Linked DNA regions of Anatilimnocola aggregata. The protein of the gene in region 1 interacts with the protein of each later gene in a pairwise test. Links are inferred from orthologs where the notes say so. Each region holds a gene or a part of one and is shown in the gene's direction. Other genes may lie near its edges. The genes, in order: aceE and nth.

Region 1 (6,568 bases):
AAGCGCGCTCGTTTTGTTGGCCGCTCGGTCAGCGCGGCCTGCTCTTTGAGCAACCTGTCAACGGCCAGAACGGGTTCTTGCTCTACGATCTCGAATTGCAGCAGATCGCCGGCATCTATAGCGCTGGGCCAACCAGTGACTTTCACGTTTCTCAGCCGGATGGCACATTTTGGCGCAGCGAGCGAATCGTGAAGCTGAGCCAGGAACAACCGAATGTGGCAACTGGCGGAGTTTACTTACAGGGATTCACGGATCGGGACTTCAACTTTCCGGCTCAAGGCTTGAAGTCCATGTTCATTGCCCAGCGCGGGTCGAAAATGTCCGCCCAAGTCTTGGGCGAAGTCGGCCAACCCAACGAAGTTGGCCAGGCGCTGGTGGAGAAGCTGACGGCCTCCGGTTTTACCTATGACCCTAACGCCGAGTTGCTGTTGACGTTTGAGTTACGGCGGATTGTACCCGCGGAAGAGCGGTTGAAAGTGCTGCGCATTCTGACGCCCATTCTGACGATCAACGATCGCGCCGGCACCGTCTATTGGCGAAATATGGAACGTATGGAACGGCCGCTCGATTTTCAATTCGATGCTGTCGAATACGTGAAGAAGCCAGCATTGCCGGGGCTCATTTACAACATGCCGCTAAAAAACGAACTCGACAAAACGACATTGCCACCCATCAAACCCAAATAGGCTCGCTGACCGTTGTTACGGCCGGATGTGCTCGATGAAGCGGCGGTCGAGATCGGGCAGGCGACGACGTAGCCGGCTGCTGAGGGGTTCGGTGTCGCGGCCTTGTTGCTGGTCGGTCAGATAAGCGACCAGTTCTTCGTGCGCGGCACGCGGTCCATGCAGCATGAAGTGAACCCAACCGAAAGAGTCTCGATACTCGGCCCGACCCAGATCGTCGAACTCGGTGATCGCTTCGAGTGCTTCCAATCGAGGCGCATGTCCCGCTCGCAGCTGCTGGCGAATATCGGCGAGGTGCGGATTGTTCGAAGGGCGGTCATCGCGCCGGACTTCGAAATACTCCGCCAGCCCTTCATCGAGCCACAAAGGAAGATCGCGCACGACCGCGTGTAGTACGGCATGCGTCGATTCGTGCCGCACATCGATTTCGAATTCGTCTCCCTTATATGCGAAGACCATTCCGGGCCCCTTCGACTTAATGAACATCGCCCGTCGCGCGGGAACGCGAGGAAAATGCTGCTTCATGTAAGCCTGGTAGGTCTCGCGATCGTGTAGCAGAAACAGATGGACCGGCTCGCGCGCCGGCGGCAAGCCCAGGATCTCCGAGATCTCTCGCGACAGTTCGCCCAATTGCGCAAGGAGAAGTTCGTCACGGCCAAAAGGAAAATCTGCATGGCAATGAAAGTTGCCGACGGTCTTCTCGGCGGGCCACGTCACGGTGCGAGTTACTTGCGCTGGGGCCAGCGCTGGAACGGCCAACAGCATCGCTAGCGCAACCATCTCGGCGGCCTTTGACCGGCGAGCTTTAGCGACATGGCAAGTTCGTGGCATTCAGGGTTCCAGCCGGAGCGCGACAGATTGCGGCGACAAACGTCAGCAAAGGGGGCGGAGTCTACCGATGCCCAGGAGTTGTGGTCAAGGGAGTTTTCCCCGCCCCAATCAGGTGCAACGATGGCCAGCAATTCCCCTCGTTGGTGGCCCAGCAACTCGTTATCTAGCCGAACCTTGCGAAAAATTCAGGTGTCATTTCAGGTGGCGGAACTCAACAGACCTTTACCCCGACGCGATTTCGGCAAACAATGGTACGTGGATTGGTAGTTTTTGCGGATTGCAACGATTCGTTGGCTGGATAAACGGGGCTGACCTGCCGACATTAATGGTTCGGCAAGCCGACGACGCCTCGTCGCTGCCAGCCAGAAACTGCGTCGAGCAGGGGACCTTGGGCAAGTAGGGCGGCTCAAATCCTTTGCCAGGAATGAGTTATGGCACGATGCTGAATTGAGCTAGGAACATTTACAGGTCGGATTCGCCCCTTGAGCGAGTCCAGCAAACAGAACGAAGAGGGACGCTCCATGTCGGACGTACAAGACATTCCTGTCGACGAGGCCGCCGCTAGCACCTTTAACCCAGTTCAGGATGTCGATCCGGCCGAAACGCGAGAGTGGCTCGATTCGTTGAACTACGTCCTGCAAAGCAAAGGACCGGAACGAATCAAGTATCTGCTCAACGCTCTCGAAGAGCGGGCTCGCGAGCAGGGTGTCGAATTGCCGGTCGACATGAACACCCCCTACATCAACACCATTCCGCCGAAGGCTCAGCCACGCTATCCCGGCAATCGCGAACTCGAACGCCGCATTAAGAGCATCATTCGCTGGAATGCGATGGCGATGGTCGTGCGAGCCAACAAGAACTTTGATGGCGTCGGCGGTCATATCTCGACGTTCGCCTCGAGCGCCACCTTATACGAAGTGGCTTTCAATCACTTCTTCCGCGGCCGCGGCAGCGATGGTTACAGCGGCGACCAGATTTATTTCCAAGGGCACGCTTCGCCCGGTATGTATTCGCGGGCCTTCCTGGAAGGTCGCTTGAGTGAAGAGAATCTCGACCACTTCCGCCGTGAGTTGCGCGAGACTCCTGGCCTGTCGTCGTATCCACATCCTTGGTTGATGCCCGAGTTCTGGGAATTCCCCACGGTCTCGATGGGTCTCGGCCCGATCATGGCCATCTATCAGGCCCGTTTCAATTACTATCTGCAAGACCGCGGCATTCGCCCGATGAACGGCCGCAAGGTCTGGGCATTCCTTGGCGACGGCGAATGCGACGAGCCCGAATCGCTGGGTGCCATCACGCTGGCGGGCCGCGAAAAGCTCGAGAACCTGATCTTCGTCATCAATTGCAACTTGCAACGGCTCGATGGTCCGGTGCGCGGCAACGGCAAGATCATTCAGGAACTCGAAGCGCTCTTCCGCGGTGCGGGCTGGAACGTGATTAAGGTCGTCTGGGGCGACGATTGGGACGCGCTGTTGGAAAAAGACGAAACCGGCCTGCTCGCCAAGCGCATGGCCGAAGTGGTCGACGGTCAGTATCAAAAGTACGTCGTCATGCCCGGCTCGTACATTCGCGAGCACTTCTTCGGCAAGTATCCCGAACTGCTCAAGCTGGTTGAAAACTACTCGGACGAAAAGCTGGCCAAGCTGCGGCGCGGCGGTCACGATCCCGAGAAGGTCTACGCGGCTTACAAGGCAGCCACTGAATCGAACGGCAAGCCTACGGTCATTCTAGCCAAGACGATTAAGGGCTACGGGCTGGGCGAGGCGGGCGAAGGGCGCAATGTCGCTCACAACAACAAGAAACTCAACGAAGCCGAACTGCTCGAATTCCGCACGCGATTTGGCATTCCCATTTCGGATGCCGAAGTCACCAAGACACCGTTCTATAAGCCGCCGCACGACTCGGCCGAAATGAAGTACCTGCGCGAACGCCGCGAAGCCCTCGGTGGTTCCATGCCCAGCCGGCCGAAGGTCGCGCCCCTGATTGAAACGCCTCGCCTGTCCGATCCGGGCTTCAAGGAATTCCTCGTCGGCACTGGCGATAAGGAAGCTTCAACAACGATGGCGTTCGTCGCGCTGCTCCGCAAACTTTGCCGCGATAAGCAAATCGGCAAGTACGTGGTGCCGATCGTGCCCGATGAATCGCGCACCTTCGGCATGGAAGGTATGTTCAACGAAATCGGCATCTACTCGCACGTCGGACAGTTGTACGAGCCCGTCGATTCGGGCATTCTCGCCAAGTACAAAGAGGCGACGGACGGCCAGATTCTCGAGGAAGGAATCACCGAAGCCGGTTCGATCTCCAGCTTCTGCGCGGCCGGAACGGCGTACGCTTCGCACGGCGTGAACATGATTCCGTTCTATATCTATTACTCGATGTTCGGCTTCCAGCGCGTCGGCGACTCGATCTGGGCCGCGCAGGACATGCGAGCCAAGGGATTCCTCCTCGGTGGTACTGCTGGACGAACGACGCTCAACGGCGAAGGACTGCAGCATCAAGACGGCCATAGTTTGCTGAATGCAATCGCGTTCCCGAATGTGCGCGCTTTCGATCCAGCCTACAACTATGAAATCGCCACCATCATCCTCGACGGCATGCGACGGTTGTATCAGGATGGCGAGACCGCCATCTACTATTTGATGGTCGGCAACGAGAACTATGTTCACGCGCCCATGCCCGAAGGTTGCGAAGACGGCATCATTCGCGGCATGTACAAGTTCCGCACGAAGGAAGCTGGCGGCAAGTTGAAGGTGAACTTGTTCGGCAGCGGAGCGATCTTCCGCCACGTGCTCGCCGCACAGGATTTGCTCGCCGAGAAGTACGGCATTAGCAGCAATGTTTGGAGTGTAACCAGCTACACGCAGTTGCGGCGCGATGCCCACATGTGCGAACGCTGGAACATGCTCCACCCGGGCGAACCACGGCGGACTTCTTACGTCGAAGAACTGCTTAAGGAAGAAAAGGGAAGTCTGTTCGTCGCAGCGTCGGACTACGTTCGCGCCTTGCAAGAACAGATCGCCCAATGGGTGCCAGGCGACTACTATGCTCTCGGCACCGACGGCATGGGGCGCAGCGAAACCCGCGAAGCCCTGCGTCGTCACTTCGAGGTCGATGCCCAGTGCATCACCCTCGCCACGCTTTACAAGTTGGGGCTTCGCGGCGATCTCGATAAGAGCGTCGCCGCCCAAGCCGTGATAGACCTGGGGATCAATCCCGAAAAGATCGATCCATACTTTGCCTAGAGAGAGAAGTTGAAAAAGCGAGGAAGGGATGACGAGGGAGAAGGCCCTCATTCTCCCTCTCCTTAGTACTCCGGGGAGAGGGTTGGGGTGAGGGGTGATGCGTGATTAACGCCGCCCACGAATTCGCCCCGTTTGGCATCAACTTAACGCATACTTAGAAGCGAATTCAGACCAATGGCCATTGAAATCAAACTGCCGAACCTGGGCGAAGGTGTGGAATCGGGCGATGTTGTCGAAGTGCTGGTGAATGTTGGCGACACTATTGCCAAGGATCAGGGAATTCTCGAAATCGAAACCGGCAAAGCGACCATGCAGGTTCCCAGCGATGCCGCGGGCAAGGTCGTCAAGGTGCATGTCACCAAGGGACAAACCGTTAAGAACGGCGCCGTCCTCCTTACACTCGAAGGTGCTGCGGCTGGTGCGGCCCCCACTGCTGCCAAACCGGCCGCCCCTGCTGCCGCTCCGCCCAAGGCTGCGCCGGCTCCAGCACAGCCAGCGGCTCCTGCCGCTGCTAAGCCCGCACCTGCTCCCGTAAAACCAGCCCCAGCACCAGTGAGGCCAGCTGCAGCTGCCCCGGCGGAGGTTGCGGCACCTATTGCCACGCTCGCGCCGACGGAAGAAGCGCCGACGGAAACCGGCGATGTTGCTGCCGGCCCTGCTGTTCGCCGCTTTGCTCGCGAAGTGGGCGTAGATTTGTCGCGCGTCACAGGCACGGGCGAAGGCGGACGCATTTCGCGTGAGGACGTCCTCGCTGTTGTTCGTTCGCAAAGCCAAGGGGCGATCATCGGCGGCAAAGCCAGCCCCGATACTACGGCTCGCGATGCCTACGGCCCGATCCATACCGAAAAGATGACCAAGATCCGCAAGGTCATCGCCGCGCAGATGCACCTGTCGTGGACCACTTGCCCACGCGTTACCAACTTCGACGATGCCGATATTACTGAACTCGAAAAAATTCGCGTCAGTAGCAAAGAAGATTACGCCCGTAAAGGAATCAAACTCACGGCGCTACCATTTGTGATGAAGGCCGTGGCGATGAGTCTCAAGTCGCATCCAGCCGTGAATGCTTCGCTCGACATGGAAAACGAGCAGATTATTTACAAGAATTACGTGAACATCGGTATCGCGGTCGACACCGAGCGCGGCCTCGTGGTGCCCAGCTTGCGTGGCCCCGACCAGATGTCGATTCCGGATATCGCCCGAGCCCTCGGCACCATCAGCGACAACATGCGGGACGGCAAGATTAACCCGGCCGAGTTGAAGGGAAGCACCTTCACCATCAGCAACCTTGGGGCGATCGGCGGCACCTACAGCACGCCCATCATCAATGTGCCCGAAGTGGCGATCCTGCTCTTGGGGCGCTCGCGCAAGATGCCGGTCGTCGTCAACGACGAAGTGAAGATTCGCCTGATGATGCCGCTGAGCCTCTCGTACGATCACCGCCTGGTCGATGGCGCGACTGCGGCTCGCTTCCTCAACGACATTATCGACTATCTCAAGAGCCCCAGCCGCCTGCTGCTGGCTCCGTAGGTCAGTCACTCCGTGACTTACTTGGCAGCCGGCAAGTGCTGGGCGACAAAAGTGGCGACTGCGGCGCCCAGTTTCTCGACACCCTGTTTGTTTAGATGAACACCATCATCAACAATCTTGGCAGCTTGCTCTGCGGGCGTGCCGAGTGCTGCACGCAGATCGTTGACCGGCACATCGAGTTCCTTCATCACCCGCTGGGCAATCTCGTTGTATTGCTCGGTGCTGGCGTTGTGGAGACCGTAATCGCGCTCAGCCCGCGTTTTCGCCGCGCGATCATCGACA
Region 2 (6,124 bases), 1.7 Mb from region 1 along the record:
TGTTCTTCGGCACGCAGCTTGTCGCTGCGCGCGGCCCAGGCCTCGGCAAGGGCAGCATGCAGCCGTACACGAACTGCTGCCGCAGTGCCCAGATTATCCGCCTTGGCACTGACGTGCTTCTCAACTGCTGGCCAATCGACTTCAACATGACGCGCAAAGGTCGCCGGCTGCATGGAGACTGCCACTGCATTCAATCGCTCCTGTGGATCCTGCCATCTCACATCTGCATCCAAAGCTTCCCACCACGTTTGAGCGCGGGCAAACTTCTTGCCGAATAGCTGCGACCAAACACTCTGGGGATTCTGAGCTACGCCGCGACCGTACAAATGCAGCAGTTCCTGCTGCCGTCCTGGTTGTCGTTCTAATCTCGCCAGTTGATGCCAGTACTGCCCCCGCTGATCGTCGAGGGTGGCGGTCGACTCTAGTAGGGCACGTAGATCATCGTACTGCTGCTTTTTACCGAGCATTCGCAATTGCGCCGCGATGCTGACTGCATAAGTGAAGCGATCAACCGAGCGGCTGGTGCGGACAGGCTGCTGCCCGGTGAGCCCGTTCAGCCAAGCTTGATTGAAACTGGTGTCATCCTTGATTCCAGCCAGGTCCAAGGCCTCTTGATGCTGCTGAAGCTGTGACAACAAATCGAAAGCCATCGGCTGCAGACCATCTTTCAGCAAGTCGAGCGCTAGTTGCGGTCGTTCATTCAAGAGCAGTGTCTTGGCACCGAACCAAACGTCTTCGGTCTTGACAAGCTTTGAAAAGGCTTGTGTTGCCTCGAGGGAGTCTGTGGCCTTGCCGCTCAAACGGGCCAAGGCTGCTTGCAAGGCGCTGTCGGCCATTGTGTCACGCGGAACTTTGTTCGGGAGTGGCGAGATACTCGCCCGCGCTTGGTCCCATTGCATTTGCTCGCGATACATGGCCACGACCAATTTTGCATCGCTGGGCCCGCGCTGGATCACTTCGAGCGCCTTCTTATCATTCCCCCCGGCGCGATACATGAGTGCCAGTCGATTCACGAGTGCCGAATCATCTCTTCTCTTTTCCAATTCGTCTTCGACTCGCTTAATTTCCTCGTTCAACTTGCCGCGCAATAACGCATAGGTGATGAAATGGACCTGTCCGGCTTCGGTGGCCTTGCCCAGGTCGAGCCATTGCTCGAGCAGCGACCAATCGCTACTGGCCACCATCTGTGGCGCGAGGCGCTGCATATCGGCTTGCATCGTGCTGAAAAAAAGTTGCCGACTGGCTGCGTCGGTCTCGCCTTGCAGCAGCGCAAAAAGGGTTGTGTAAGAACCCTTTTGTCGTAACTCGCTAATGACTTGCTGCCGGCCATTGCGGTCACCGTCGTAAAAACGGTTGATTAGTTGCTGGGTTTCTGCCGGAGTATCGGGCGTAATTCCCAGACGGACTTTGCGAAGGACCAACGAGGCGCGCAGGCGAACTTCGGGATCGTCGTGCTTAATTGCGAGCTCGAGATCTTTCTGCGCGGCGGCACCCGCGTACCACAGATAGCGGCTGGCCAATTCGCGAGTCTGAAACTCATCGGCACCGAGCGCTCGAATGGCTGCTGCCACCGACGGGAACGCGTCGTTGGGTTGCTGAGCTCGGGCAATTATTGGCATCAACGGGCTGGCCACCGGCGCGACCAGAAGCATCGCCAGTAGCAGCAGCGACTTGTTCATGAAGGGAACTCGTGGCAAGAATAAACGAGGGGGAGGTACTACCGAGGCAAAGTTTGCAAGTGCGCCAGGATCTTTTGTTGCTGCTCTCCGGTTGCGCGGCGTGCGGCCATCTGATAGTAGATGCGGGCGACTCCTGCCTTGCCTGCTTCTTCTGCACCCCTGGCTTTTTCAAGAATCGCGGCCAACTCTTCATCCTGCGAACTGCCCTGCGCATTCGCAGCGGACTTAATTTCCGCCACACTCAGGTCGCCGCGCTCGGCCGTGCTTCGCCGGGCCACTCCGCCACCACCAACTTCGGCTTGAGCAGGTGCATTCGCCGGTGAAGTAAGGCTGGCCTCTTGTTGCTCTTGTAACCTTCGCAGGCGTTCGCGGAGCGGGCTGGGATCGGATTGATCGCCGACGACGGGAATGATTGAAGTAACGAAGGGGCGAAACGTGCCGTCAATAAAGTAGCCGTTGCCGCCATTGGGAATCGTGACGCTCGGCGTCTGGGAAACCATCGTCGAATTGGCACCTTGGCCGACATTCAGGTTGAAGAACCCACTCGTGTTCCCGGCTCGAAAGCCGCCGCCAACGTTAGCTCCCGCATTGGGATCGAAACCACCGAAGGCCGGTGGCGGTGCACCGCCAAAGTTGAAGAACCAACCCGGGCCACGTGCGCCCCAACGCGTGCCGATGCTCTCATAAAAGCCGTGGCCAACAGTGTTGAATGGCCCGCCGACGTTCACCTGCTGCGCCGCCGCACTACGCGTACTAAGCATGCCGGCGCAGACCAGAAACGCAGTTGTCAGCGACTTGATCGCTGGTAGAAATTGCCATCGGAAAGATTTCATCGCCTTAGCCTCCTGCGGACGTCAGCCCCAACGTCCGGCCGTTATCGTGGCACGCGTTCGTTATGAGCGATTTCGCTATGATGGTCAACTAAAGTTTGCCTTACCTGCGCTGAATCTGCTTCGTCGAAAACTGCTGGCCATTTATGACTCCGCCCCCCGTCGCCCAAACCAAACGCCAGGCCGCCAAAGTGGTGAAGGCCCTTGCGCAGGGATATCCCAACGCCGAATGCGCACTCGTTCACGATAGCCCATTCCAACTCCTCATCGCGACGATCCTCTCGGCTCAATGTACCGACGAGCGCGTGAACATTGTGACCAAGGGACTGTTCGCTCAGTGTTCCACGCCGCAGGCGATCGTCGATTTGCCCATCGCCAAGCTGGAGAAAGCTATTCAAAGCGCCGGCTTCTTTCGGATGAAGGCGAAGAACATCAAGGGCTGTTGTCAGCAGTTGGCCGAGAAACACGGCGGCGAAGTTCCGCGTACGCTCGAAGAACTGGTGCAACTCCCCGGCGTCGGGCGCAAGACCGCCAACGTTGTCCTGGGCACGTCATTCGGCATTCCGTCGGGCATCGTCGTCGATACCCACGTCACGCGACTGACCAATCGCTTGGGCCTGACTACCAACCAAGACGCCGTGAAGATCGAAAAAGATCTGATGCCAATCGTGCCAAAGAAAGATTGGATCGATTTCTCGCATCGGTTAATCCACCACGGCCGCCGCATCTGCAAGGCTCGCAAACCGTTGTGCAACGACTGCCTGATGCTCAAGTTTTGTCCGCAGGTTGGCGTCGAACAGATCGGCGCGAAAAAGGAAGAATGATGTTCTGCCGCAATTGTGCCATCCGTGCCGATTGTGCGGGCTGATTCGCCTGGGGACGATCATGAGAAAAACCTATACTGCGGTGGGCCAGCGCGGGACGCGCAACTTTGGACCGTTGGCAGTCAACCGAATAGGATCGCAGTCGTGCAGCAGATCATCGACTTCTTCTTACATATTGATGATGAACTGATCAAAATCACAGCCGACTATGGCGTGTGGACTTATGGTATTCTGTTCGCCATCATCTTCGTCGAAACCGGCCTCGTCATTATGCCGTTCCTGCCGGGCGACTCCTTGCTGTTTGCCGCCGGTGCCATTGCAGCCAACCCAGACTCAGGACTGAACGTCGGCATCGTCTGCCTGTTGCTTTCCATCGCCGCGGTTCTGGGCGACACGGTGAACTACCACATTGGTCGCTACTTGGGGCCGAAGGTTCTCAGCGGCAAACTCTCGCGCTGGCTCAATCCCAAGCACTTAGAAAAGACACAAGAGTTCTTTGCGACCTACGGACCAAAGACCATCGTCATCGCCCGCTTTGTTCCGATCGTGCGAACGTTCGCCCCGTTCGTCGCCGGCGTGGGGCAAATGGATTATCGCCGCTTCTTAATCTACAACGTCGCAGGCGGAATCTTTTGGGTCCTGAGTATGACCTTTGCGGGCTACTGGTTTGGCCGCATCGAATGGGTCAGCAAGAATTTCGAGGTGGTCGTCCTGGCAATTATCTTTGTCTCGATATTGCCTGCGATCGTCGAATTCATTCGCCACCGCTACTTCGCGCCCCGCGTGGCGAAGATGGAAGTCCCGGCCGTGCCGACTACGGATTGCGCGAAAGATAAAGCGTGAGCATGGCCAGCGACAGGCCAATCGAGACAATGAACAGCAGTAGTCCTGTCACGCCATTCCAGGCTTCCGAATCGTCGGCCAGGTGCTGGTTGCTTTCCGATTCGTCAAAGTGATCGTCGTGAGTCGGCGTCTGATGGGCGGCCATCGATAAAGTCCTAGCGAGAGAAACCTTGGCTACGGGTAGTCCCTTGAGCGCGGCAACTAACTGCCGCGCGAGGCAGACAAACTGGCAAATCACACTGCGGCAGTTTCTGCCCAGCAATCATTGCCAATCAGCTTAGCGCTTTTCTTCCAGGCCCATGGTCGCAATGATCACTTCGGCACCCGGAGTCATGCGGCGCAGCTTCGCAGCCAGAACTGCCTTCTCCGAAGGGCTGGCCTTAGCCGCCCGACGCTTGAGCACGGCCAGCTTTTTCTTGCGATGCCGACGTTGCCGAAGTTCCTTCATCCGATGGATCGTGCCACCCATGCTTGCTGCCTTTTTAATTGCCGCTTGTTGTCTTGTCCGCGCCAGAATCAATCTTTTTGGCGAATCAAATCTTGTACCAGATGTTTGCTATCTCGTCAACGCGTCGTGGCTCCCAAAGCGGCCTAAGTGGGAGCCAATTTGCAGCCGCGATTCGACCTCTCGACCCCAACAATGGCCGAAAGGGCCATTTTTCAACACGGGTCTGGTCTGGGGGCTGACGGCAAGTGACTCGCGAGCAACAACTTGCGTCGTAATTGCAGGGTGTGGTTTTCATCCTGTTTGTTGAAAAACTACCCGACGTCTCCCTGCCGTTGCGGCAACGGTCCAGTGGACCGTCAGGGGCCCGTTAACGGCAAAGACGCAGTCAGCTCAGCGCCGCCCAACTGCGACTCGCCCCGCATGACGATGGCTGCCATAAATTTCCATAATCCACAACTTGCGCAATCAGAACACATCTCGCCGAATTGCTTGCCTGGTAACGAAATAGGTCCACCCAACCTTTCCCGACATAACGGAAATTTCCAAATTCAATTTCCTGTTTGCACGACCAAATTCCAATCCATGTTCACGGTCAAAGACTTTTTGCGAAGCACTTGCCGCCGTTGATAAGTGCCCACTCGGGCCTCGAATGTCAATCGATAACTTGGCACTTGCGATGGACTAATGCGCGAGTATTTGCGTAAATCGCATGCACGTACTGCGGAATTGAAAATGAACACCCTGCAAACATTAGATGCAGTCCGCGTGACTAGTTCGGTCAAAGGCGGGAGGGAATTGTTTGAGCCAGAACTTCGCTGGTAATGCTAGGCTGAGGACTCCCCGCGACTGTGTTGGCGGCACTTCGCGCGGCGGGTGGATCGGGGTACTCTGTCTAGTTGGGCTGCGGGCGATTTTGCGGGCAGGCTTCGATCACGATTTGGATCTGGGTGTCATCATGAAGCGGGCGATGAGTAGGGCAAATCTGGCGGTGGTGGCAATGCTCGTGTGGAGCGTGGGTTCGGCTTTCCTGCTAACGGGCTGCCCGACCCCCGAACCCAAGCAACCGGCCAACGGTGGCCCCCAAACACCGGAAATTGAAACTCCCGGCGCAACTGCAGCAGCCAAGGATGACCCAGCTGCGATCGATGCCCTCAAAGCGGCCGGTGCGACCTTGAAAATGGACAAGGCTGGCAATGTCGGCGAAGTCGCCCTTACGCAAGGGAACAACGACGATCTGAAACACCTGGCAAAGTTGCCCCACGTGACCGTGCTCTCGGCCGAAGTTCGGGGCATTACCGGCGAAGGGCTGGCCCACCTCAAAGGGCACCCCAGCTTAAAAGTCATTCGCCTGGAACAGAGCGACGTCAAGAATGAAGACGCTGCGATCTTGATCGAAATTCCTAAGCTGGAAGAACTTGACCTGAAGAAGACCGATTTTCGCGCTGATGCTTACGTCACCCTCGCCAAAAGCAAAACGCTGAAGAAGATTCGCGCCCCCCA

The links.
Region 2: the proteins of aceE (region 1) and nth interact in binary tests that used the Escherichia coli proteins (3 or more experiments, as listed by UniProt). The link is inferred for Anatilimnocola aggregata from one-to-one orthologs.

What each region holds. Positions count from the first base shown.
Region 1 is NZ_CP036274.1:3,304,544-3,311,111, reverse strand. What follows is about bases 1,730-4,956. They hold aceE (pyruvate dehydrogenase (acetyl-transferring), homodimeric type), read left to right. Parts: upstream 1,730-2,035; coding sequence 2,036-4,756; downstream 4,757-4,956. Other genes in these bases: ETAA8_RS12555 (2-oxo acid dehydrogenase subunit E2), read left to right, coding at 4,931-4,956. Also shown: ETAA8_RS12570 (WD40 repeat domain-containing protein), read left to right, coding at 1-686; ETAA8_RS12565 (hypothetical protein), read right to left, coding at 702-1,514; more of ETAA8_RS12555, read left to right, coding at 4,957-6,286; ETAA8_RS12550 (SGNH/GDSL hydrolase family protein), read right to left, coding at 6,304-6,568. UniProt on the Escherichia coli protein: Component of the pyruvate dehydrogenase (PDH) complex, that catalyzes the overall conversion of pyruvate to acetyl-CoA and CO(2).
Region 2 is NZ_CP036274.1:4,969,695-4,975,818, reverse strand. Bases 1,712-4,494 are described here. They hold nth (endonuclease III), read left to right. Parts: upstream 1,712-2,655; coding sequence 2,656-3,333; downstream 3,334-4,494. Other genes in these bases: ETAA8_RS18510 (DUF6800 family protein), read right to left, coding at 4,454-4,494; ETAA8_RS34730 (hypothetical protein), read right to left, coding at 4,148-4,321; ETAA8_RS18515 (DedA family protein), read left to right, coding at 3,478-4,176; ETAA8_RS18525 (hypothetical protein), read right to left, coding at 1,718-2,512. In the rest of the region: ETAA8_RS18530 (tetratricopeptide repeat protein), read right to left, coding at 1-1,679; more of ETAA8_RS18510, read right to left, coding at 4,495-4,645; ETAA8_RS18505 (leucine-rich repeat domain-containing protein), read left to right, coding at 5,592-6,124. UniProt on the Escherichia coli protein: DNA repair enzyme that has both DNA N-glycosylase activity and AP-lyase activity. The DNA N-glycosylase activity releases various damaged pyrimidines from DNA by cleaving the N-glycosidic bond, leaving an AP (apurinic/apyrimidinic) site.